2 regions of the Streptomyces sp. M41 genome follow, and region 2 is predicted to be linked to the other one. Evidence: riboswitches for the same ligand, from Rfam matches in the RefSeq annotation. Region 2 holds a riboswitch; the other holds the start of a gene.
The links. A riboswitch is a leader RNA that binds a small molecule or an ion and turns the genes downstream of it on or off. The one in region 2 is predicted to bind cobalamin.
Positions count from the first base shown of each region.

Region 1 (5,649 bases), on a different contig from region 2:
CCTGGTCCTCGGGGGAGAGCAGGGCCACGGTCCCGAAGAACGACGCGAAGACACCGCCGCGGTCGATGTCGCCCACCACCAGCACGGGCAGCCGCGCACTGCGCGCGATGCCCATGTTGACGATGTCCGTCCGCCGCAGATTGATCTCAGCCGGAGAGCCGGCCCCCTCACAGATCACCGCGTCATACGTGCCCCGCAGCTCGGCGAGACAGTCGAGCACGGTCCCCAGCAGCTTCTGCTGCCGTCCGCCGTGGTAGCCGCGCGCGCTCAGCTCGCCGACCGGCTTGCCCATCAGCACGACCTGACTGCTCTGCTCGCCACCGGGCTTGAGCAGCACGGGATTCATCAGCGCCGTCGGCTCCACACGGCACGCCTGCGCCTGCATGGCCTGGGCCCGGCCGATCTCCGCCCCCTCCCTCGTCACGAAGGAGTTGAGGGACATGTTCTGCGCCTTGAAGGGCGCGACCTTGACGCCCTGGCGTACCAGCCACCGGCAGATCCCGGCGGTCACGACGCTCTTGCCGGCGTCGGAGGTGGTACCGGCGACCAGAAGACCACCGCTCATACTCTCTGCCCCCTCTTCAGCGACCGCGCGTTCGTCAGCAGCCGCGCCCCGGCGCACACCCCGAGCGCCAGCCAGGTGACGCGCCGCGACAGCCGTACGGCCCGGTCGACGTCCTGGGTGACGACGGCCCGTCCCTGTGTGTTCAGCACGGGCCGGTGCTCCACCCGCCCCCCGTACGACAGCGTCCCGCCCAGCCGCACCCCGAGCGCCCCGGCGAAAGCGGCCTCCACGGGGCCGGCGTTGGGGCTCGGATGCCTCATCGCGTCCGCCCGCCAGGCGCTCACGGCACCGCGCGGATCCGGCCCGGCCAGCGCCGCGAGCACGGCCGTCAGCCGCGCCCCCGGCCACCCCGCCAGGTCGTCGAGCCGGGCAGAAGCCCAGCCGTAGCGCCGGTACTTGGGCGACTTGTGGCCCACCATGGCGTCGAGCGTGTTCACGGCCCGGAACCCGAGCAGCCCCGGCACCCCGCCCACGGCCCCCCAGACGAGCGCGCCCACGACCGCGTCGGAGGTGTTCTCGGCGACGGACTCCACCACGGCCCGGGCGATCTGGTCCGCGTCCAGCGCCTGCGGGTCCCGCCCGCACAGATGCGGCAGCCGCGCCCGCGCGCCCTCGATGTCTCCGGCCTCCAGGGCGCGCCCGATGTGCCGGGCCTCCCGGGCCAGCGAAGTCCCCCCGACCACCGCCCAGGTGGCGGCGCCGGTCAGGGCCAGGGATGCGGCGGGGGACGTACGGACGGCCCGGGTGGCGATGGTTCCGAGCGCCACGGCGCCACCGGCGCACACGGCCGTGTGCAGCGCACCCCACGCGCGGTGGTCACGCCACAACACACCTTCCACGGCAGCGGCGGCCCGCCCGAACACGGCGACCGGATGCCCCCGGCGCGGGTCGCCGAGCAGCAGATCACCGAGAAGTCCGGCGGCGGCGCCGTACGCGAAGACGCGATCGGCACGCATGGGCGTCAGCCGGCCGCGGGGGCGGGCAGCGCCCTGGTGCGGAACCTCAAGTTCGAACGGCAGCCGAGCATCGCGTTATGTCCTCACTCAGGGTGTCCGCGCCCTGGTTCGACGAGACCGGCGGTGAGAGTTCCTGGCTCCCGGGGGGTTTCTACCCCGGTGACAGTGGCGGGACCGCGCCGGATTCGCACCGGCTTCCTCTTCTGCCGCCGTAGATGGCTCCGGCAGTCCACCACGGGGTCGGAAGGGCCGTCAACTTGCTGTTGACCTGCGAAGGGAGAGTGTGCGGAGGCCCACACAGGCGTGAGGTGCGGGACGGTGTTCCGTCTCGCACCTCGATCCGTGACCGGCGTGCGTCAGCGCACGACGCGCGCGCGGGTCACGCCACGATCAGATAGATCCCGTAGCCCACGGCCGCCGCACACGCCGCGAAGCAGGCGTACGCGCCGGTGACCGCGAGCGTGGCCGAGTCGCCCTGGGCCACCGCGCGTTCGCGGCGGGACAGGCCGGTGATGCCCAGGGTGAACAGGCCCACCAGGGCAATGGTGACCACGAGGCTGACACCGAAGACGGAGCCGAGAGCCGCCCAGTCGATCTTCATGCTTCTGCTTCCTTGAGTAACCGGAGGAGTAACCGGGTGGGGGTCAGACGGCTGCCTTGGACGGCGCCGGCTCGGAGGCCTGAGCCGGGACGGTGGCCGTGATGTCCTCGGTCACCGTGCCCGCCGGCGGCGGCGTCACGGCGGCCATGGCCGTGGTCACCACGCCGGCCGGCTCGTCGGGGTCGTGGTCGTTGACGTTGGTGTGGTCGACGATCTCGCGGCGGGAGAGCTTCCAGATCACGGCGCTGGAGACGACCAGGAAGACCGCGACGAGGGCCGTGCCCCAGTCGCCGAAGCCGGTCACGTACTCCGCGAGCGCGCCCACCAGGGCGGCGGCCGGCAGGGTCAGGCCCCAGGCGACGAACATCCGGGTGGCCGTCGACCAGCGGACCACGCCGCCCTTGCGGCCGAGGCCCGCGCCCATGACCGCGCCGGAGACGGAGTGCGTGGTGGAGAGGGAGAAACCCAGGTGGGAGGAGGCCAGGATGACCGTGGCCGCGCTGGTCTGGGCGGCGAAGCCCTGCTGCGGCTGGAGGTCGGTCAGACCCTTGCCCATGGTGCGGATGATGCGCCAGCCGCCGAGGTAGGTGCCGAGGGCGATGGCGACGCCCGCGGAGAGGATGACCCACATGGGCGGGTCGGAGTCGGGGGCGAGGGTGCCGCCGGCGACCAGGGCGAGGGTGATGATGCCCATGGTCTTCTGCGCGTCGTTGGTGCCGTGGGCCAGGGAGACCAGACCGGCGGAGGCGATCTGCCCGGCGCGGTAGCCCTTCTTGGACGCCTCGCCGCCGTCGGCCTTCTTGCCGAGCTTGTAGGTCAGCCGCGTGGCGAACATCGCCGCGATGCCCGCCACCAGCGGGGCGGCGATCGCCGGGATCAGCACCTTGGTGACGAGCACGTCGCCGTGGACCGCGCCGACGCCGGCCGAGGCGACGGTGGCGCCGATCAGGCCGCCCATGAGGGCGTGCGAGGAGCTGGAGGGCAGACCGACCAGCCAGGTCAGCAGGTTCCAGAGGATCGCACCGACCAGCGCGGCGAATATGACTTCGGGACGGATGCCGGCCTCGTCGACGAGGCCCTTGGAGATGGTGTTGGCGACCTCCACCGAGAGGAAGGCGCCGACGAGATTGAGGACGGCGGACATGGCCACCGCGACCTTGGGCCTCAGAGCGCCCGTGGAAATGGTCGTGGCCATCGCGTTGGCGGTGTCGTGGAAACCGTTCGTGAAATCGAACGCGAGTGCGGTCACCACCACAATCGCGAGGATCAGCGAGAAGCTTTCCATTTACCCAGGCAATCGTTCGAGGTCATTGGCGCGATGAACGTAGGCAACCTGAGTGAACGGAAGATGAACTGGGGCGGGCCGCACGGTGTCCGGGAGGGAGGGTTTCTCCCATGGTGGCGGAGGCTTCCGTTCCGCTGGGTGGCGTACGGCCCGGGCCCCATGGGCTAGCGGCCCCGGGCGAACTTCCTCAGCTGCGCCATGGACCCGTTGAAGAGATTCTGGTCACCCGGCAGGCTGCCGCCGTTGTCGTACTGCCAGAAGGTCCACAACCGCCATCCGGCCGGCAGTGTTCCCGCGCTCGACGCGTTGTAGCGCGCCGCCCACAGCGCGTGATCGGCGGCGAAGGCGCGGTCGGCGCCGGTGCAGGTGTTCCACCAGTGGGTGGTCGTGTAGATCACCGGGCGGCGGCCGGTGAGCCGCAGCACCTCGTCGCTGAAGGACCGGATCCAGGCGGTCATCCTGGCCTTGGTCAGCCCGTAGCACTTCTGCCTGCCGTACGGGTTGTACTCGATGTCGAGCGCGGGCGGCAAGGTCCAGCCGTCGGGCCGCCAGCCGCCGCCGTTGCGCACGAAGTACGCCGCCTGGGTCCTGCCGGACGACCTGTTCGGCAGGGCGAAGTGGTAGGCGCCGCGGACCAGGCCCGCGTCGCGGGAGCCGTTGTACTGCTGGCCGAAAAAGGGGTTGCGGTAGGTGTGTGACTCGGTCGCCTTGACGTAGACGAACCGGGCGCCTTTCGCCTTGGCCTTCGGCCAGTTGACGTTCTTCTGGTGGGACGAGACGTCATGCCCCCTCGGCTTGCCGGCCGCCGAGGCGGGCGTCTCGGCGAGCGCGGTCGCGCCGAGGGCGAGTGCGGTCATGGATGCCGCTATGAAGCGCGAGTGGCGGCGGTAGCGGTGACGGGTGCGGCGACCGGAGTGGCGACCGGAGTGGCGGCGGGGCGGTTTGCGATCACGGGCCATGTGGTTCCCCCCGGAATGGCGACGTGCACGACAAATCCCCCAGAGATCATGGGAAGATCGTTGAATTCTGATCGATCTCAGGCCAAGTAGGGACGGAAGGTGCTATGTCCTCATCTGTGTACTTCCGGACGCTGGCCTTCCGTCCTAAAGTGCCCGGCCCCGGCGGGACTTGAGGCCGCGTGTGGACGCCGGCTGGCAGGATCGCCGTATGACTGAGGAGCGGCAGGGGCGGCAGGGGCGGCAGGGGCAGCGGAGCCGGAAGGTGCGTGCCGAGGAGGTCGACGCGTGGGAGGCCCTCGTGGCCACGGCGCGGCGGACCGTGGCCGAGGGGCTGGTCGTCGGCACGTCCGGGAACGTGTCGGTGCGGGTCGGGGACACGGTGCTGGTCACGCCGTCGGGGGTGCCGTACGACCGGCTGACCGCGGAGGACGTGACCGGGGTGGACCTGGAGGGCGGGCAGGTGCTGGGCACGCTGGTGCCGACGAGCGAGCTGCCGATGCACCTCGCGGTGTACCGCGCGACGGACGCCGGCGCGGTGGTCCACACACACGCGGTCCACGCGACGGCCGTCTCGACCCTGGTCCCCGAGCTTCCGCTGATCCACTACATGGCGGCGGCCCTCGGCGGTCCGGTCCGGGTCGCCCCCTATGCGACGTACGGCACCCAGGAGTTGGCCGAGAACATGCTCCGTGCCCTCACCGGCCGCACCGCCTGTCTCCTCCAGAACCACGGCACGATCGCCTACGGCGCGACCCTCGCCCAGGCCCACGACCGCACGGCCCAGCTGGAGTGGATGTCCCGCCTGTGGCTCACGGCCTCCTCGGTGCCGGGCCTCACACCGACGCTGCTGTCCGAGGAGCAGGTGGCCGAGGCGGGGGAGCGGTTGCGGGGGTACGGGCAGCGGGGGTGAGCGCGGGGCCGCGCGCAGAGCTGCGGGAGGGCTGCGGGGACGCGGCGGGCGTGCGGTGGGAGTACGGCGGGGAGTGCGGCGAGCTCGCGGCGGGCGTGCGGGGTGCGCGCGGTGGGAGTACTGCTGGAGGCCCGCCTCACTCCAAGTCGCCCTCCCACTGGCCCGGCCCCCCGTCCGCCAGGACACTGGACACGTGCGCACTGTCACCGCGACGGCCGCTGCCGTCACCGTTGCCCTTGCCGCCGGCGTGGCGAGCGTCGCCGCCGGGCGGTTCGCCAGTGGGGCCGCGCTGACGGCGCCCTCGGGCAGGCCGCTGCCCACCGAACCCCGGCTCACCGTGCATGCCACGGCCGCGGGCCAGATCGCCCTCACC
Region 1 is NZ_JBIMKE010000030.1:34,998-40,646, forward strand. It holds gene ACHBTE_RS28950 (cobyric acid synthase) at 1-565, opposite strand, end outside; gene ACHBTE_RS28955 (cobalamin biosynthesis protein) at 562-1,521, opposite strand; cobalamin riboswitch at 1,628-1,771, opposite strand; gene ACHBTE_RS28960 (hypothetical protein) at 1,901-2,122, opposite strand; gene ACHBTE_RS28965 (inorganic phosphate transporter) at 2,166-3,407, opposite strand; gene ACHBTE_RS28970 (lysozyme) at 3,572-4,366, opposite strand; gene ACHBTE_RS28975 (class II aldolase/adducin family protein) at 4,575-5,276, shown strand; gene ACHBTE_RS28980 (alpha/beta hydrolase) at 5,470-5,649, shown strand, end outside.
Region 1: another riboswitch for cobalamin. It lies ahead of ACHBTE_RS28955 (cobalamin biosynthesis protein); the one in region 2 lies ahead of metE (5-methyltetrahydropteroyltriglutamate--homocysteine S-methyltransferase).

Region 2 (5,649 bases):
CACCAGGACGTCGATCCCGGTCTTCTCCTGGAAGGAGATGACCTCCTGGATCTCGGCCTTGATGCGCTCCTCGTAGCCCGCGGTGTCGGTCCGGCCGGCGCGCAGGTCCGCGCGAGCGGCGCGCAGCTCGCCGGTCTGCGGGAAGGACCCGATGGTCGTGGTGGGCAGCAGCGGCAGGCCGAGATGGGCGCGCTGGGCGGCCGACCGCTCGGCGTACGGCTGGGAGCGGCGGGCGTCGGCCTCGGTGACCGCCTCCGCGCGGGCGCGCACGATCGGGTCGCGGGTGATCGGGGAGCCGGCGCGGGAGGCCAGGTCGGCCCGGTTGGCGGCGAGTTCGGCGGTGATCGCGCCCGTGCCCTGGGCGAGGCCCTTGGCGAGCGTGACGATCTCGGCGGTCTTCTGCTTGGCGAAGGCCAGCCAGCGCAGGATCTGCGGCTCGATGTCCCGTTCCACCGCCGCGTTCAGCGGTACGTGCAGCAGTGAGCAGGAGGCCGACACGTCCACCCGGTCGGCGAGACCCAGCAGGGTGCCGAGGGTGCTGAGGGACTTCGACAGGTCGTTGATCCAGATGTTGCGGCCGTCGACGACACCGGCCACCAGCCGCTTGCCCGGCAGACCGCCGACGGCGGCGAGCGCCTCCAGATTGGCGGCGGCGCCCTCGGTGAAGTCCAGCGCCAGCCCTTCGACGGGCGCCTTGGCCAGTACGGGCAGGGCCTCGCCGAGCCGGTCGAAGTACGAGGCGACCAGCAGCTTCGGACGGTCCGTGAGGGCGCCCAAGTCACGGTAGGCGCGTGCGACGGCGTTCAGCTCCGCCGGGGTACGGTCCTGCACGAAGGCGGGCTCGTCCAGCTGGACCCACTCGGCTCCGGCCGCGCGCAGGTCGGCGAGGACCTCGGCGTACACGGGCAGCAGGCGGTCGAGCAGGGTGAGCGGCTCGAAGTCGGCCGGGACGCTCGGGGCGGGCTTGGCCAGCAGGAGGTAGGTGACGGGGCCGACCAGGACGGGCCGGGCGGTCAGACCGAGCGCCAGGGCCTCCTTGAGTTCCGCGACCTGCTTGGCGGAGTTCGCGGTGAAGTCGGTGTCGGGGCCCAACTCGGGCACCAGATAGTGGTAGTTGGTGTCGAACCACTTGGTCATTTCCAGAGGTGCGACGTCCTGTGTGCCACGGGCCATGGCGAAGTAGCCGGCCAGTGCGTCGGCCTCGACGGCGGCGCGGTGCCGCTCGGGGATCGCGCCGACCATGACGGTGGTGTCCAGGACGTGGTCGTAGTACGAGAAGTCGCCGGTCGGCACTTCGTGGATGCCGGCGTCGGCGAGCTGTCGCCAGTTGGCGGCGCGCAGGTCGGTGGCGGTGGAGCGGAGGGCCTCGGCGTCGACACGGCCCTTCCAGTAGCCCTCGATCGCCTTCTTCAGCTCCCGGTTCGGGCCCTGTCGGGGGTAGCCGTACACGGTGGCCCGTGCTGCCGCGGCTGCGGGCTTGCTGGTCACGGAGATCTCCTTCGCGAGATGAATCCCTGAGATCCCGGCGACGGGACGAGAGCGCGAAGGGGTGACGAAACCGGACGGACCGGAGCGTGCGCGGCAAAGGCACGGTTCGTCCGTCTGGTATGTACGCCGACCCGCCCTCGAGGTCACCGGGATGCCGCGCACGGAATGGTCCGCGCACGGGCAGTTGGCAGGTCTTCGGACTCGCGGGCACGCCCTCCGTGACGGAGGACATCTACTGGCCGTCGCTTCCCAGGCCCGGTACGTCGGACCCAGTGCGTATGACGGCGGTCGTTCCCGCTCACCGCTGCGGGGCAGTCCCGGATTCCCACCGGGTTCCCTCTTACGACGCCTCCCGCCTGGCGGACGGGGCGAACCAGCTGCGCATGCCAGCCTACGGGGTGTCGCCGCGCGGGCAAGAGAGCCGTCCAGGATGTGGCAGGTGACGCGGAACACTACGCCGGCCGAACGCGAAGGGACGGGAAGCGCCGCACACGCGCTTCCCGCCCCTTTTCCCAGTCGCGCCGCGCGGGACCCTCACCCCCGCGGCGGTGCGGGCCCCTCAGCCCGCGTCGTACCAGGGCCTCAGCCCTGGTCGTAGGTGTGGAACCCCCGGCCGGCCTTACGGCCCAGCAGCCCCGCCTCCACCATCCGCTGGAGCAGCGGGGGAGGGGCGTAGAGGGGTTCCTTGAACTCGTCGTAGAGGGACTCGGCGATCGACGCGACGGTGTCCAGGCCGATCAGGTCCGCGAGTTTCAGCGGGCCCATGGGGTGGGCGCAGCCCAGTTCCATGCCGGTGTCGATGTCGGCGGCGGTGGCGAAGCCGGACTCGGCCATGCGGATCGCGGACAGCAGGTAGGGGACGAGCAGGGCGTTGACGACGAAGCCGGCCCGGTCCTGGGACTGGATCACCGTCTTGCCGAGTACCTGGGTGGCGAAGTCCCGCACCGCGGCGACCGTCTGCGGTGCCGTGTGCAGCGAGGTCACCAGCTCGACCAGCGGCAGGACGGGGACGGGGTTGAAGAAGTGCAGGCCGATGACCCGGTCGGCCCGGCTGGTGGCCATGCCGAGCCGCATGACCGGGAGGGAGGAGGTGTTCGTGGCGAGCACGGCCGCCGGGTCTTCGACGATCTTGTCGAGCGCGGTAAAGATCTCTGTCTTGGCGTCGGCGTTCTCGATGACGGCCTCGACGACGAGCTGCCGGTCGGCGAGGTCCTCCAGGCTGCTGCTGAACACGAGCCGGACGAGAGCGTCGTCCGCGGCCTGCGACGTCAGCTTGCCCCGTCGCACGGCACGGGCGAGCGAGCCGGCGACGCGGTCCCGTGCGGCGCGAGCGGCGACCGCGTCCACTTCGCACAGCACGGTGTCGAGCCCGGCCCGTGCGCACACCTCGGCGATGCCGGCGCCCATCTGGCCGCCGCCGACCACGCCGACGCGTCCGATGACCGCGCTCATCCCTGAGCCTCCGTCCGCCGCACCAGATGGCGACTGTAGGCGTCCGGGGTGAAGAACAGCGGAAGTTCACCCACCAGGGCCGTCCGTTCGAAGAGAGCGCGGATCTCGTCGACGGGCGCCCACGGGTACTCGGCGCCGAGCGCCACGAGCTCGTCGTCCAGCACCCGCTCCACCGTCTCCCGGTCGATCACCTGGTGCCGTAGCCACTGCCAGATCTGCACGCGGGCGATCTCGGCGGTGGCCGCGTCCTCCATCAGCCCGTTGATGGCGACCGCGCCCTGGCCGCGCAGCCAGGCGGCGAAGTACCGCAACGCCACCGACACGTTGGTGCGCACCCCCTCCGCCGTGGGAGGGCCGCTGATCCGGCGCACCGACAACAAGTCGGCCGGTGCCACTTCCACGTCGTCCCGGGTGCGGTCGAGCTGGTGCGGCCGTGCGCCGAGGACGTTGTCGAAGACCTCGCGGCACACGGGGACGAGCGCGGGATGAGCCACCCACGACCCGTCGAAGCCGTCCTCCGCCTCCCGCTCCTTGTCGAGGCGCACCTTGGCGAGCGCGGCCTCGTTCGCGGCGGGGTCCTTGCCGGGCACCTGGGCGGCCATGCCGCCGATGGCGTGCGCGCCGCGCTTGTGGCAGGTACGGACGAGGAGTTCGGTGTAGGCGCGCATGAACGGCGCGGTCATGGTGACCTGCGCCCGGTCGGGCAGGAGGAAGTCGGTGCGGTGGCCGAACGTCTTGATGAGACTGAACAGGTAGTCCCAGCGGCCGGCGTTGAGTCCAGCGCTGTGCTCGCGCAGTTCGTGGAGGATCTCCTCCATCTCGAAGGCGGCGGTGATCGTCTCGATGAGAACGGTGGCGCGGATGGTGCCGCGCGGGATGCCGAGGAGTTCCTGCGCGGCGACGAAGATGTCGTTCCACAGGCGGGCCTCGTAGCGGTTCTCCAGCTTGGGCAGGTAGAAGTACGGGCCGTGCCCGGCGTCGATCTGCCGCTGGGCACAGTGGAAGAAGTACAGCCCGAAGTCGACCAGGGCCGCGGGCACCGGCCGGCCGTCGAACTCCAGGTGCTCCTCGTCGAGGTGCCAGCCACGAGGTCGCACCACGATAGTGGCGAGCCGGTCGCGGTCCCTCAGCCGGTACTCCTTGCCCTCCGTCGAGGTGAAGTCGATGCGACGCTCGATGGCATCGAGCAGGTTGAGCTGACCGGAGACGATGTTGTCCCAGCTGGGCGCGGTGGCATCCTCGAAGTCCGCCAGCCAGACCGGGGCGCCGGAGTTGAGGGCGTTGACGGTCATACGACGCTCGGGCGGGCCGGTGATCTCGACCCGGCGGTCGGTCAGACCGGGCGCGGGCGGCGCCACCCGCCAGCTCGGGTCGGCGCGCACGGCGGAGGTGACCATGGGGAAGTCGAGCGGCGAGCCACTGGCCAGCCGCAGGGCCTGCCGGCGACGCTCCTTCAGAAGTTCCCGACGGCGCTCCGCGAAGGCGCCGGTCAGCCTGCCGACGAAGTCGAGAGCGGCGGGCGTGAGGATCTCGTCGTGCCGGTGACCGGCGGCGGCGAGGACGCGGACGTGGTGGGTGAGTGTGGTGGTGGACATCGGGCTCTCCTGAGGGATGAGAGCGGAGGGGGGACGGAGACGGTTTCGTCCCCCCTCCGGCTTGGCCGAGGGCCGTCCGGAGGGCGGCATGTCCGGACGGCGGGGCCTGGTGGCCTAGTGGAACTGCTCTTCCTCCGTGGACCCGGCGAGCGCCGTGGTGGAGGAGGCGGGGTTGACGGCGGTGGAGACCAGGTCGAAGTAGCCGGTGCCGACCTCACGCTGGTGCTTGACGGCGGTGAAGCCGTGCTGCTGCGCGGCGAACTCCCGCTCCTGGAGGTCGACGTACGCGGTCATGCCGTGCTCGGCGTAGCCGCGGGCGAGGTCGAACATGCCGTGGTTGAGGGAGTGGAACCCGGCCAGGGTGATGAACTGGAACCGGTACCCCATGGCCCCCAGCTCCCGCTGGAACTTGGCGATCTGGTCGTCGTCCAGCGCCGCCTTCCAGTTGAAGGACGGCGAGCAGTTGTAGGCCAGCATCTGGTCCGGGTACTGGGCGTGGATGGCCTCCGCGAACTCCCGGGCCTGGGCGAGATCCGGCGTACCGGTCTCGACCCAGATGAGGTCGGCGTACGGGGCGTACGCGAGCCCTCGTGCGATGACCGGGGCCATGCCGTTGCGGACCCGGTAGAAGCCTTCGGCCGTGCGCTCGCCGGTGGTGAACTCGGCGTCGCGCTCGTCGACGTCGGTGGTGAGCAGGTTCGCGGCGAGGGCGTCCGTGCGGGCGATGATGACGGTCGGCACGTCGGCGATGTCGGCGGCGAGACGGGCCGCGTTGAGGGTCCGGATGTGCTGCGAGGTCGGGACGAGGACCTTGCCGCCGAGGTGGCCGCACTTCTTCTCGGAGGCGAGCTGGTCCTCGTAGTGGATGCCGGCCGCGCCGGCCGCGATCATGCCCTTGGTCAGCTCGAAGGCGTTGAGCGGGCCGCCGAAACCGGCCTCGGCGTCCGCGACGATCGGCGCCAGCCAGTCGGTGGTGTCGCCCGCGTTCTCGGCGGTGGCGATCTGGTCGGCGCGCAGCAGCGCGTTGTTGATCCGGCGCACCACCTGCGGCACCGAGTTGGCCGGGTACAGGCTCTGGTCGGGGTAGGTGTGCCCGGCCTGGTTGGCGTCGGCG
Region 2 is NZ_JBIMKE010000010.1:82,685-88,333, reverse strand. It holds gene metE (5-methyltetrahydropteroyltriglutamate--homocysteine S-methyltransferase) at 1-1,488, opposite strand, end outside; cobalamin riboswitch at 1,657-1,881, opposite strand; gene ACHBTE_RS15745 (3-hydroxybutyryl-CoA dehydrogenase) at 2,071-2,940, opposite strand; gene aceB (malate synthase A) at 2,937-4,535, opposite strand; gene aceA (isocitrate lyase) at 4,650-5,649, opposite strand, start outside.